2 regions of the Paenibacillus litoralis genome follow, and region 2 is predicted to be linked to the other one. Evidence: riboswitches for the same ligand, from Rfam matches in the RefSeq annotation. Region 2 holds a riboswitch; the other holds the start of a gene.
The links. A riboswitch is a leader RNA that binds a small molecule or an ion and turns the genes downstream of it on or off. The one in region 2 is predicted to bind cyclic di-AMP.
Positions count from the first base shown of each region.

Region 1: another riboswitch for cyclic di-AMP. It lies ahead of ACKGJP_RS24565 (3D domain-containing protein); the one in region 2 lies ahead of ACKGJP_RS35905 (C40 family peptidase).

Region 1 covers NZ_CP176395.1:5,775,957-5,781,973, reverse strand. Annotated here, with positions in the region: gene ACKGJP_RS24590 (ABC transporter substrate-binding protein) at 1-792, shown strand, start outside; gene ACKGJP_RS24585 (hypothetical protein) at 841-984, shown strand; partial or broken gene ACKGJP_RS24580 (LLM class flavin-dependent oxidoreductase) at 1,037-1,289, shown strand; gene ssuE (NADPH-dependent FMN reductase) at 1,405-1,941, shown strand; partial or broken gene ACKGJP_RS24570 (LysR family transcriptional regulator) at 2,078-2,176, shown strand; cyclic di-AMP (ydaO/yuaA leader) riboswitch at 2,447-2,643, shown strand; gene ACKGJP_RS24565 (3D domain-containing protein) at 2,651-3,466, shown strand; gene ACKGJP_RS24560 (TaqI-like C-terminal specificity domain-containing protein) at 4,053-6,017, shown strand, end outside.
Region 2 covers NZ_CP176395.1:8,501,797-8,507,813, reverse strand. Annotated here, with positions in the region: gene ACKGJP_RS35910 (FAD-dependent oxidoreductase) at 1-903, shown strand, start outside; gene ACKGJP_RS35905 (C40 family peptidase) at 1,026-1,496, opposite strand; cyclic di-AMP (ydaO/yuaA leader) riboswitch at 1,499-1,633, opposite strand; gene ACKGJP_RS35900 (MarR family winged helix-turn-helix transcriptional regulator) at 1,854-2,306, shown strand; gene ACKGJP_RS35895 (pirin family protein) at 2,431-3,204, shown strand; gene ACKGJP_RS35890 (hypothetical protein) at 3,301-4,119, opposite strand; gene ACKGJP_RS35885 (M1 family metallopeptidase) at 4,130-6,017, opposite strand, start outside.

The sequences.
Region 1 (6,017 bases), 2.7 Mb from region 2:
ACCTACGACGAATTTTTCGACAAAGCCCGTGAAATGAAGGGCAAGCTCGGCAAGGACAAGTACGGCGCCAACGACATGTCCGGCCTGTTCGAAGCATTCATGTATTACTTGTTCTCCAAAGGCGATGTGCTGTTCAAAGACAACAAGTTAGGCTATAAGGACGAAAACTTTAAAGCCTGGCTGGAGATGTGGGACAAGGCGAGAAAGGAAGGGATCGTTCCTCCGGCAAGCGAAACTTCGTCCTATCAGCTGGCTACGTATGACCCTAACAAGGAGCCGATCCTTAAAGGGACCGTCGCGATGGAAGGACCCTTGTTCGTACCGTACTTCCCGTCGATGGACGGCGTACTGAAGGACAAGCTGGAGATGACGACGATGCCTCGCGCCGACGTGTCCAAGAAGACGGCCAGCGTGCTGCTGCCGGGTATTTTCTTCAGCATGAACGCCAAGACGAAGCATCCGAAGGAAGCGGCGATGTTCATGGACTTCATGATCAACTCGGCGGAAGCGGCCGACATTCTCGGAACGGAAAGAGGGCTTCCCGACAACAAAAAAATGGTGGAGTACCTGAAGCCGAAATTTACGCCTCTCGAAAATAAGATGCAGGACGTGCTCGAGCATATCGGCAAGAACGATCCGGGCTGGTACGACGGCGGTCCGAAGGGTGCCGGGGAGGTAGGCAAGCTGTTCGAGCAAACCGTGCAGAAGCAGCAGTTCGGCAAAGCGACGATCGATGAAGTCGTTGCCGAGTTCCGCAAGGAAGCGAATAAAGTGTTCGAGAAAAACAACTGAATCATGGCAGGAAGCTGATGTCGGTATTGCCGGCGTCAGCTTTTTTTAGTGTCTGACAACGCCCCGCGCCCCGAAGCGGAGCAGGCCGAGCAGTTCGCAGCCGAAGTTGCGCCCGTGCTGCGGCGCGAGATTCCTAGCAAGGTATGGAACGAAGTGCCGCCAAAGGATGTGCAGGCGATGCAAACGGGATAGGCATGCCTAATTCCTAAGGGGGAAGGCGGCGTGGCTGCGGGGAGGCGTTTATATGGCGGACAAGAAACAATTGAAATTGGGCGCGATTTTGCACGGGGTTAGCGGCAGTATAAGCGGCCGGCGGCATCCGATAGCGGTCACGGACGCAAGCGTCAATTTCGAGCTTTACAAATCGTGGACACGAAAGACGGAAGATGGTAAGTTTGATTTTGTATTCATAGCGGACGGTCTCTACATTACGGAAAAAATCGATCCCGCATTTTCTGAACCGTTTCGAGCCGGTTACGGTAGTTCGTCAGGTCGCCCACGAGTCGGATACGCTTCGCGGCAATCTGGGTGTTCCGATTCCGGAAAACCGCTACACTACACAAGCCGTATCCCGGTAATACGGGCGGCGGCATATAAGGAGAGAATAACGAAATGGCGAACATCGTATTGATTTCGGGTAGTCCTGCAGCAAATTCGAGGCTGAACGGCGTACTTCAGGTGCTGGAGCGGCAGCTGACGGAAGAAGGCGCACAGCATTCGCGCATTTCGGTAGTCGAGCTGCCGCCGGAGGATTTGGTCTACACGAAATTCGATAGTCCGGCCATTGCGGCTGCAAATCGGCTTATTGAGCAGGCGGATGCGGTCGTCGTGGCGACGCCGGTATACAAAGCATCCTATACGGGCGTGCTGAAGGCGTTCCTCGATCTGATCCCGCAGAAAGGGCTGGAAGGCAAAGTGACGCTACCGGTCGCAATCGGGGGCACGGTTGCCCATCTGCTCGTGATCGATTACGCGCTCAAGCCTGTACTGTCCGCGCTCGGCGCCCGCCATCAGCTGCAAGGGGTATACGTTCAAGATTCCCATGTGCAGCGGCTTGAAGGCGGACTGTTTCAAGTGGATGAAGAAATTGCCGGTAGAATTCGCCAAGCGGCGCAGGAACTGGTCGCTTCTCTTCCGAATCGCGGGTAACGATAACCGGTATCGGAAACAGTCGGTCTGACGAGCGTTTGGGCGTCAAGGCCGGCTTTTTTTTGCGAACGGGGAACCTCTGTACGCATATGAGGCCATCCGTTCGTCTGCGCCGAGCATGTAACGGCGGAAAGCGATCAGCCGTCAGCCGCTCGTCTTTTTCGAGTGCGTGTCGCTGGATTGGCTTCGGATTCACCGGGTATTCCAAAATCTCGATCAACCGAGCGCTTTTGCCGAAAATGCGACGCAAAAATACGTGGTACATGTTGGTAATTGGAGGCAAAGCGGATTCGCTGGAATCGGGGTTGTCGTTTTTTGCGATGCTGCGCGATTATGGCAGAAATATGGCGCATGAGGGAGAATTCAAGCGTTCATAGCATGGCGCTCTTATAGGAATAACTAGGGATTTGGCGGTAAGGAATGCCTTCGTCATAAGGCCGGTTTTTCAGGGAATCTTGTAAAACTGTAAGAAAATGTGGGTTTTCGTATCGAAGGGTCTATGTTAGTCTTACAGGAGCCGAAACTTCCGCTCCGGAAGTGCGGGGGACGATATATTATGAACGTAAAATGTCCGGCGGTCAATCATTATTTTAAAACCGGTACGTTTATCGTTCGTTTGGGGTGAATCTCGCATCAGCGAGTAGGGACTAACCTTTGGTCCGAACCCGACAACTAACCTCGTAGGCAATAGATATCAAAGGAGACTGCTATGACTTTCAATCCTGTAAAAAAGACGCTGGCAGGCCTTGCCATTAGCCTGTCCATCGCCGCCTTTGCTTTGCCTGCGCATGCTATGGAAGTTGCGGAGGACACGTATGCGGTGCAAGAAAACGATACGTTTTGGTCCGTTTCGCAAAAGCTTCACATTCCCCTGATGGATTTGCTCGCAGCAAACAAAACGATCGATCCGATGAACGTATATAAAGGATTGACTTTCAACCTTCCTCCGATGCTTGAAAAGACCGTATTCGCTTATAAGGCTGAATCCGATCAAGCCCCTGCGGTTGCGGTACAAGCGGCTCCGGCAGCTGAACCGGCGCAAGCCGAGCCCGCGCCGACAACGGCAGCGGCGACCCCGGCGCCGACTCCGGCAGCCAAAAAGGTTGCGGCAGCCCCTGTAAAGGCTGAGGCGAAAGCGACGCCTGTAAAAGCGAAGCCCGTCGCAGCAGCGAACACGGTAAACACGGCAAACGGCAAAACCGTTTCGTACAGCAAAATGATTCCCGTCGTCGCAACGGCTTATTCCGATGCGGCGGAAGAGAACGGCGGCTGGGGCGCAGTCGATTACTTCGGCAATCCGCTCAAGGTCGGCACCATTGCCGTCGATCCGAACGTGATCCCGATGGGAAGCAAGTTGTATGTGACCGGCTATACGTTTAACGGACTGCCGACAGGCATGATCGCAACCGCATCCGATCAGGGCGGCGCGATTAAAGGAAACCGCATCGATATTTTCATCCCGAATTCGATGGGCAATGTTCAATCGTTCGGCATGCAAAACGTGAAGGTATACGTTCTGAAATAAGACCGTTACAAAGATTAGTTTTACCCGATCGCACATTTTCATGACGTGAACGGCCGAAAATAGCAAGCTGCACCGGTTTACATACCGGTTCCGGCTTGCTTTTTTTGCTGTCATCCAGAACCGTTTACGGTTCGTAAGTGTTTAAGGATGAATCCGCTTTCGATGGGGCGGTTTTTCGAATGGAGTTGAAAAGGAGAGCCGGTTGCGTTCGATCGGGACCTCGGCCAACCCCTTGCCTCGCCGCCGGTCAATCGCGCCTCCGAAACCGCCGCTTCTGACTGCGGCGGTTTCGGAGGTTTTTTCGCCGGCACGCTTGTGGTACAATCCCAATCGTGTCCGAATTACGTTTAGGCTTGTATACGCACCAATATTTTTGCTTGCAAGTCGTAACCTGTCTGGATGTTCCAGTGTTTCTACTAAATCCAAGGGAGCATTTTCTAGAACCGGCGTTATTCGCCTGCTGAACGGGATAATATAGGAAAGAAGCCTTACGACGGAAGGAAAAGCGGCGCCGCTGACGAAGCCTATAGATGGCAAAGTCCCGCGAGCATAAGCATCGTATGGACAGACAGAGGGGGGCCTCGCGTTGGATAATCAACAATATATACGGGTCGAAGAAGCTGCGCAACTGCTCGGCGTGTCGGGAGCGACCGTTAGAAATTGGCTGAAGGCGGGAAAACTCGCCGCCTATAAAGAAGGGAGATCGCCTCTCTTCGACAGGAGAATCGTAGCGGAGCTCCGAACGGAGCTGTTCGCTGCGAACTCCCAGCGGCTAAAGCAGAGAAGAAACAAAGCCGCGGCGGAAGGCAATCTGATTCCGGCGGAGTATGTGAAATCCATGGGCCTAGTGGAGCTGGCCAGGACGGTCGTTCAACTGGTCGGCGAGGAAAACGCAGCCGTGCGCTCCGAAGCGGTTTTGGCGGAGATCGCCTTGCGGCTTCTCGCCGATAGAGGGCATATCGCCGCAAAAGAGACGGATTTGCGTGCCGGCGGCATCTTGGCGGCGGTACACGCCGGTAAAATAACGCTTGGCGCTTACGGCAATCCGATTTCCGCTTTGTTCGATTTCCGGAAGGACGGACCGAGCCCGGTGGAGCAGTCCGTCATGCGCAGGCTGCTTAAAACCCCCGTGCGGTATATGGAGGGGGAGGACTTGCTCGGACTCTTGTACATGTCGCTCTCCAATCTGCGGACCCGGAAGCCGCAGGGCAGCTACTATACCCCGTCCAAGCTCGTTGAAGCGCTGGTAGAATCGAGCCTGAAGCTGCTGGCGGACCATCCGCTGCCTGCCGTAATCGATCCGTGCTGCGGGTCGGGAAATTTTTTGATTCATACGTATTTATCGCTTAAAGCGAAGCTGCTTCAAGCCGGTACGGCTGTAGAAGACGCAGAACGGATTTTGCGGACGCGATGCATGACGGGCTATGACATCGACCCGGTTGCCGTCAGCCTGGCCAAGGTGAATATGTCGCTTCTTGCGGGGCGTACGGAGGACGAGTCTTCGCTGGATTTTCGTATCGTGCAGCAGAACTCGCTGGCGTCCGCGGAAACGGCTTCGGAGAAGTTCGATCTTGTGATCGGCAACCCGCCCTGGGGCTACAAATTTAATCATGAGGAAATCGCCGCCTTGCGCAAAGCTTATTTTTCGGCGGGATCGTCGGTGGAGTCCTTTGCGCTTTTTATGGAAAGCGGCGTCAACATGTTGGGAGAAGGCGGCTTGCTCGCGTTCCTGCTGCCGGAGGCGGTGCTGCATGTCCATCTGCACCGGCCTATACGCCGACTGCTGCTGGAGAGGACCAGTATCGAGCGTATCGAGCTGCTGGGCACGCCCTTCAGCCGCGTCTATGCGCCTGCCGTCACGCTAACGGTCCGCAAAACCGCACCCGATGCCGCGCATGCGGTTAAGGTGCTTGCAGGCGAAGAAGCTTATGAGGTCGCCCAAACGCGATTTGCCGAGAACGAGCAAAGCGTATTCAACGTGCAGGCGACGGATCGGGAGCATGATTTGCTCGAACGGATGAAAACGCTGAAGGGCGCCATGTTTCTGGGCGGCCACGCCGAGTTTGCGCTTGGGATCGTGACGGGCAATAACGGTCTGTATGTGCAAGCCGAGAAGCCGGAGGGCGGGGAGGTCGTGCTCAAGGGCAACAATCTCTATAAATACAACTACAACCCGGGCAACAGCTATCTCCTGTTCACGCCGGATAAATTCCAGCAGGTGGCGCCTGAGCAAACGTATCGCGCCAAGGAAAAGCTGCTGTACCGGTTCGTCAGCGAGCAGCTCGTCTTCGCCTATGACGACAGCCGGCGATTATCGCTCAACAGCGCAAATCTGCTGATTCCGAAGCTGCCCGGCTACTCCGTCAAATATGTGATGGCCGTTCTCAACTCGCGGCCGATCCAATATTTTTATTCGCACTCGTATCAGTCGGTCAAGGTGCTCCGCGGATACATCGAATCGCTTCCGATTCCGCCCTGCGGGCTTGAACAGCAAGAGGAGATCGTCCGTTTGACCGACGCTTTGAGGCGGCAAAAAAAGCTTGCTTCGAGG
Region 2 (6,017 bases):
GACCACACGATCGAAAAGCCGCGGGACTATGCGTTCTGGCGCGATTACCAGGCCGATTTTTGGCCGGGCAAGCAGTTGGGCATGCTTGTTCCGCACTATATTACGCTGGAGCCGACGCTCTACTCGATTATGCCGCAGCAAGGCGTTCCTGATCTGTGGCGGTACCGGCGCATTATCGACAAATCGAACTTCGCTCCGGGCACTTATGCCAGCGATATTACGCTAGTTAACTGGATTATGCACGATTACTGGCTCGGCCCGGTCATCGACGTCAGTGAAGAGGAGCGGCAGCGTCACCTGGAAGGGGCGAGACAGCTAAGCCTTTCGTTCTTCTATTGGATGCAGACGGAAGCGCCCCGGCCGGACGGCAAGCTCGGTTACCCGGGCTTAAGGCTGCGCAAAGACGTAGTCGGCACGGAGGACGGGCTGGCAAAGGCGGCATACATCCGCGAATCTCGCCGGATCCGTGCCGAGTTCACGGTGCTGGAGCAGCATATTACGGCGCCTTGCCGCGGCGACCAAGGCGCGATGCCGTTCGCGGATACGATCGGCATCGGCTGCTATCGGATGGACTTGCATCCGAGCACCGGCATGCAGTCGTATATCGACAGCTCGACCTACCCGTTCCAAATTCCGCTCGGCAGCTTAATCCCGGTACGGATGAACAACCTGCTGCCGGCTTGCAAAAATATCGGGACGACCCATCTGACGAACGGATGCTACCGGCTTCATCCGGTGGAATGGAACATCGGGGAAGCAGCCGGCTATCTGGCCGTGTTCTGCATGCTTAATCAAGTAGAGCCCCGCCAGGTGCGCAACGATGCGACTTTGCTTGCCGACTTCCAGCGGCTGCTCGCCGCCGAGGGCGTCGAGCTGCACTGGCCGGTTATTCAAGCGGTATAACTGGCTAAGATCCAAATAGGGGACGGAAAAAGACCTCCCGGACATGAGTCCGGAAGGTCTTTTTCGCGACATATAAGTATGTACTCGGATAAGGCAATACTTATACTTTCGCTTGCTTTTACTTATTTCGCGTCCGTGGTCAACTGATTGTAAAGATCGTCCCACATCACGCGGCGGGCCGAAACGTACCGCTTCGCGTAATACGAATCGGACAATTTCGTTTTGATGACGCCGTCTCCGGTTGCGGAATGAGCGAAAATGCCATCCCCGAGGTAGACGCCGACATGGGAAATCCCTTTGCCGTCGGTGTTAAAGAACACCAGATCTCCTGCGCGGAGATCCTTCTTGTCGACCCAGAAGCCCTCCGTGTTTTGGGACTTCGAGCTGTGAGGCAGATCGATGTTGAACTTGGCGAACAAATAGCTGGTAAAGCCGGAGCAGTCAAAGCCCTTTTCCGACATCCCCGCATATTTGTAAGGGGTTCCAATCAATTCGTCCACTGCTTCGTTCAGCGGGGTTTCCGCAGAGACGCTGCTTGCCATGAAGCTCAGAAACATGACGATACTAACGACAAATACGACAGCTTTCTTCAAAACGAAACTCCTTCCGTTGCCTACGAGGTTAGCTGAGGGTTCGGTTGAAGGTACCCTATGATCCCTTGCTTTCGAGATCAATTCACCCAGTATTGGTTCCCCCGTTTCCCGATCAGGGAATTCGGCATCTTTCCTTTTTTTTCTTGCCGACGTTATGAATTCGCTATCCGGGATGAAAATCCTGCCGGTTTCTTAAGTTTTCTTTAAAAAAACATCATCTTTTTTAAAAATAACCGAGAATTTTGTCGAACGGCCGGATAAAGCCGAATACTCGGCAGCGTTTGACAAAATAGCAGCGTTCGATTATCTTAATGTTAAGATAATTCAATCGCGCTGGTCGATCGGAGGGAAGAAGCAATGGCACATGTCGACGAGGGGAAGGACGAATCGCTCGAGCTGTATATAGTGCTGTCCCGGGCGCACATTTGGGCGGAAGCCCATTCAACCCGTCATATTCGCAGGCACGGTCTTAATCCGACGGAATTCGGCGTGCTTGAACTGGTTTATCATAAAGGACCGCAGCCGCTTCAGCAGATCGGAGAGAAAATATTAATTTCGAGCGGAAACATCACGTATGTGGTCGATAAGCTCGTGAGAAAGAAGCTGTTGAATCGGGTTCCTTATCCGAATGACCGTCGCGTCATTTATGCGGAGCTGACGGACAATGGCCGTAAGCTCATACAAGAGCTGTTTCCGTCGCATACGGAGGCGATCCGGCAAGCGGTAAGCGGGCTAAACCCGGAAGAGAAGAAGCAAGCGGTGCGGCTGCTCAAGAAGCTGGGCAAAGCGGCACAGGAGACTTACAAGTAGCTTACTGGTGCCCGCCGCAACGTCATTATCTTAATTTTGAGATTTTTTGACTGGCAACATAAACGAGGCTTTCCTGCGGGATAAGCGGACGTATTGGACAACCTAATCAAAGGAGGAATTTAAAATGGGAGTAACGATTTACGGAACGGAGCAGCAGGGGAGAGGGCAGTTCGGCCAAAACGGAGAAATCAGCGAGCGCAAGCCGATCGCGTTCCCTCGCGAAGAGGGGGCCGTAAAGCGCGTAGGACCGCTGTTTTACTGGGCGTGGGCTAAGGCGAACGAAACGTTCGAAATCCCTCCCCATCCGCATTCGGGGTTCGAAATCGTTTCGTACGTGCTCAAAGGTACGGGGGTGCACAGCGATTCCCTCGGGAACTCGCAGCAGGTTTCCGCCGGAGGCGCGCAAGTGATGCAGGCGGGCAGCGGCGTGCATCACGCCGAGAAGCTGGAGAAGGATGCGGAGCTGTTCCAGATTTGGTTCGAGCCGAATCTCGTTGAGGCGAATAAGCTGGAGCCGACCTACCGTCAATTCGAGCACGAGCAGTTTCCGGCGCGTAATGAGGATGGCGTTAAGGTGAAAACGATCATCGGCGAAGGCGCCCCGGTCTCGCTGATTACGGCGCCGATCATGCTCGATGTGACGCTGGATCCGGGGAGCATGCACAGGTACGAGGTGCCTAAGGGCCGGGCCGTCGCACTGCTCGTCGTCGAGGGCGAAGGCGGCGTACAGGAGCAGTCGGGGCTGCGGGCCGAGCCTTTGCAATACGCAGACTTCGCGGTCTTGACCGCTGCGAATGCGGAATCTTCATTCCGCTTTGAGGCAAGCGGAAGCGCGTCGCTGCGGTTCGTGTCGATCGAAGTGCCGCTTGAGGTCAACTATTTTCTATACCGTAAATAAACCCGGCTGCATGCTGAAAAAACCTCCAAGCCCGCATTCATTCTCGGCGGTTTGGAGGTTTTATTCATTCTTTGCGCTTGCGGTCACGGGGATCGTTCAATAGTCGCTTTTCTCCACGTACAGCCGATGCTGGGAGGTGATTCCCCACAGATCGAACAGCGTCTGTACGAACCTATAAACCTGGTACAGGATGAGCGCCCATAGTCCGGCCCACATGAGCGATGCGAAGACGACGATGCTGGAGATGAGCAAAGTGATGAGAAACAATACAAGGGCTACGCCGATCATTAGGAGAAAGGAGCGGAACAGGGTGCCGAGCGACGCTCCCATCGGGCGCTCCTCGGCCCGGCCAAGCTGGAGGAAGACGAACAAAAGATGAATCAAAGCGCCGTACAGAAAGGCGGCGACTCCATACGGCAGCAGTTCCTTCAGAATCCCTTCATAGCTGCCGCCGTGCGCCACGATGCCTTTGACCTTCGGAAGGAGCAAAGCAAGAGGACCGAGCGTCAGCGCTATGCGCAGCGTATAGTAGCCGATAAACGGCAAGCCAAGCTTCTTGATCCCTTTAAAAAAACGGTAGCCGGCATTTTCTTCAGGTCGGGCGATCGAATAGTAGACGGCGGCGTTCAGCAGAGGCGTAAGCGCCATGCGGGCAATAAGCAGACCGAGCAGCAGCCAAAGGTAGGAGTGGGCGATGTCCGTTTTGAGCAGCTGAAATTGCCCCTCCGCATAGAACAGCTGAACCTGCGACTCCGAAATCGTCTTGCCCGGGTACCGGTGCAGAAGGGGCAGCACGACGGAACGGGCGAGGGAGAAGAGCGCGAAGCCCCAAGCGAACCGGTAAACAAACATCGTCAGCAGGACGAACGGCTGCCGCCACGCCTCCGTCCAGCCTTCCTTCACGTATCGAATCATCCGATTCACCTCACCAGGCGACCCATCCGAACAAGGTCTCCAATATTTTGTCGACGCCGATGTTCCAGCGCGCGTTCCATTTCGGATCGACTTCCGCTTTCATAAAGTTGTTCATGTGTTTGTTCTCGAGAATAAGGTTGCGGTCGGGGTCGATCATGACCCAGTCGACCGGCGCGCTGTGGCTGAGCTTATACAGCGTTTCGGTGCCGTCGCTGTTCCACGTCTTGTCGAGCTTCGTGCCGTCGCTAAAATGGAAGCGGATCGGCACGGCGTCATGCTGCGCGCCCCGCTTGCGGATCAGCACTTCGCTCTCGTAGACGGTTTGCCCTTGCTGCTCGGCTTTGCGGGTACGGATGCTCTCCACGGAATAGTCGATCATCATGCCGCCGTAGACGTATTGATTGAAGAAGTCGTCCCACTTGCGTTTGGTGACGTCTTCAACTGTTTTCTGAAAATCCTGCGTCGACGGATGTTTGAATTTCCATCGGCTGAAGTAAGTACGCATGATTTTGTTCATCGTGCTCGCCCCGACTTCCTTCTCCATTGCGCTCAGCACCAGCTTGGAACGGGTGTAGACATTATCGGCGTACTGGCCGTGCGGGCCGTAGTCCCATGCATTTTTCTTCAGCGGAGCGGGGGCCGTCATATAGCTGCCTTCGAGCGGCAGGTTCGATCTTACGCCGTATTCCTTTTCCATCAGCTTGTCTTCGGCGTAGGAAGTGAAGCCTTCGTCCAGCCAAGCTTCCTCGAACTCGTTGGAGGCGACCATGCCGTAGAAGAACTGATGACCGATTTCATGAACGACGACGCGCTCGAGCTCCAGATCCGGCTTGGCGTCGGAGGCTCCCCAGGCGGTGATCAAGTTCGGATATTCCATGCCCCCCGCGCCGTTTCCGCCTTCCGGAGGCACGACGATCGAAAGGGTCGAGTACGGATAAGTGCCGTACCATTCGCTATAGCGGGAGAGCGCTTTTTTGGCCGCCAGCATGTAACGGTTTTTGTAGGGCTCGTGCTTCGGATCGAGATACAGCTTAATTCTCACGCCGGGCAGGTCGGGGCTCGAGAAAGGCTCCTCGTAATATTTGAAGTTCGGGGAAGCCGCCCAGGCAAAGTCATGCACGTCGTCGGCATAGAACGAATACGTTTTGTAGCCCTTATCTTCAGTGGCCGGTTTGGTCGGAAAGCCGGTTGCGGCGACCATGAAAGCGGAAGGGACCTTAAGCTTGACGTCAAAAATGCCGAAGTTCGCGTAAAACTCCGAATTGCCGTGATACTGATGAATGTTCCAGCCTTCTTCCTCGCGTCCTCGCGTGCCGGCAGGCTCATAGACGGCCACCTTGGGGAACCATTGGCCGATCATATAGAAATCGTTGTCGGCATAGCCCATTCGGGCATATACATAAGGAAGGTCGACGGTGTACTTCATCGTTAGCGTCACCTTCTGTCCAGGGCCGACGGTTTGCGGCAGCTCCAGCTTCATCAGGGTGCGGTCGTTCGGGTTGCCGTCGTCGGGCTGTACGTAGCTGATGCGGGATAGTAAGTCCATGCCTTGCTGATTGATGATCGACTGGATGCTCATGGAGCCGATCGTGTCGCCTCTCATTTCGGTGTCGCGCAGCTTGCCCCCCGATTCGCGGTTGAAGGTTGTTTTTTTGGATTCGAAGGCATTCGGATACAGGTGAAAATAAAGCTCGCTAACCGGCTTTTTTCCTGGATTTTCCCAGGTGACGGTTTGCGCTCCGAGCAGCGTTTTGGTGTCGGGCTGCAGGGCGGCGGACAGGTGGTATTCGACGATGCGGTTGCTGAGCGGCGTTTCTGTCTTTTTCTCCGGGGTTTTCGGCGGCTCAAGCGGGATGGCGTTCCCTCCGTTAGGCTCGTTCAGGGAGGTTACCGCTATG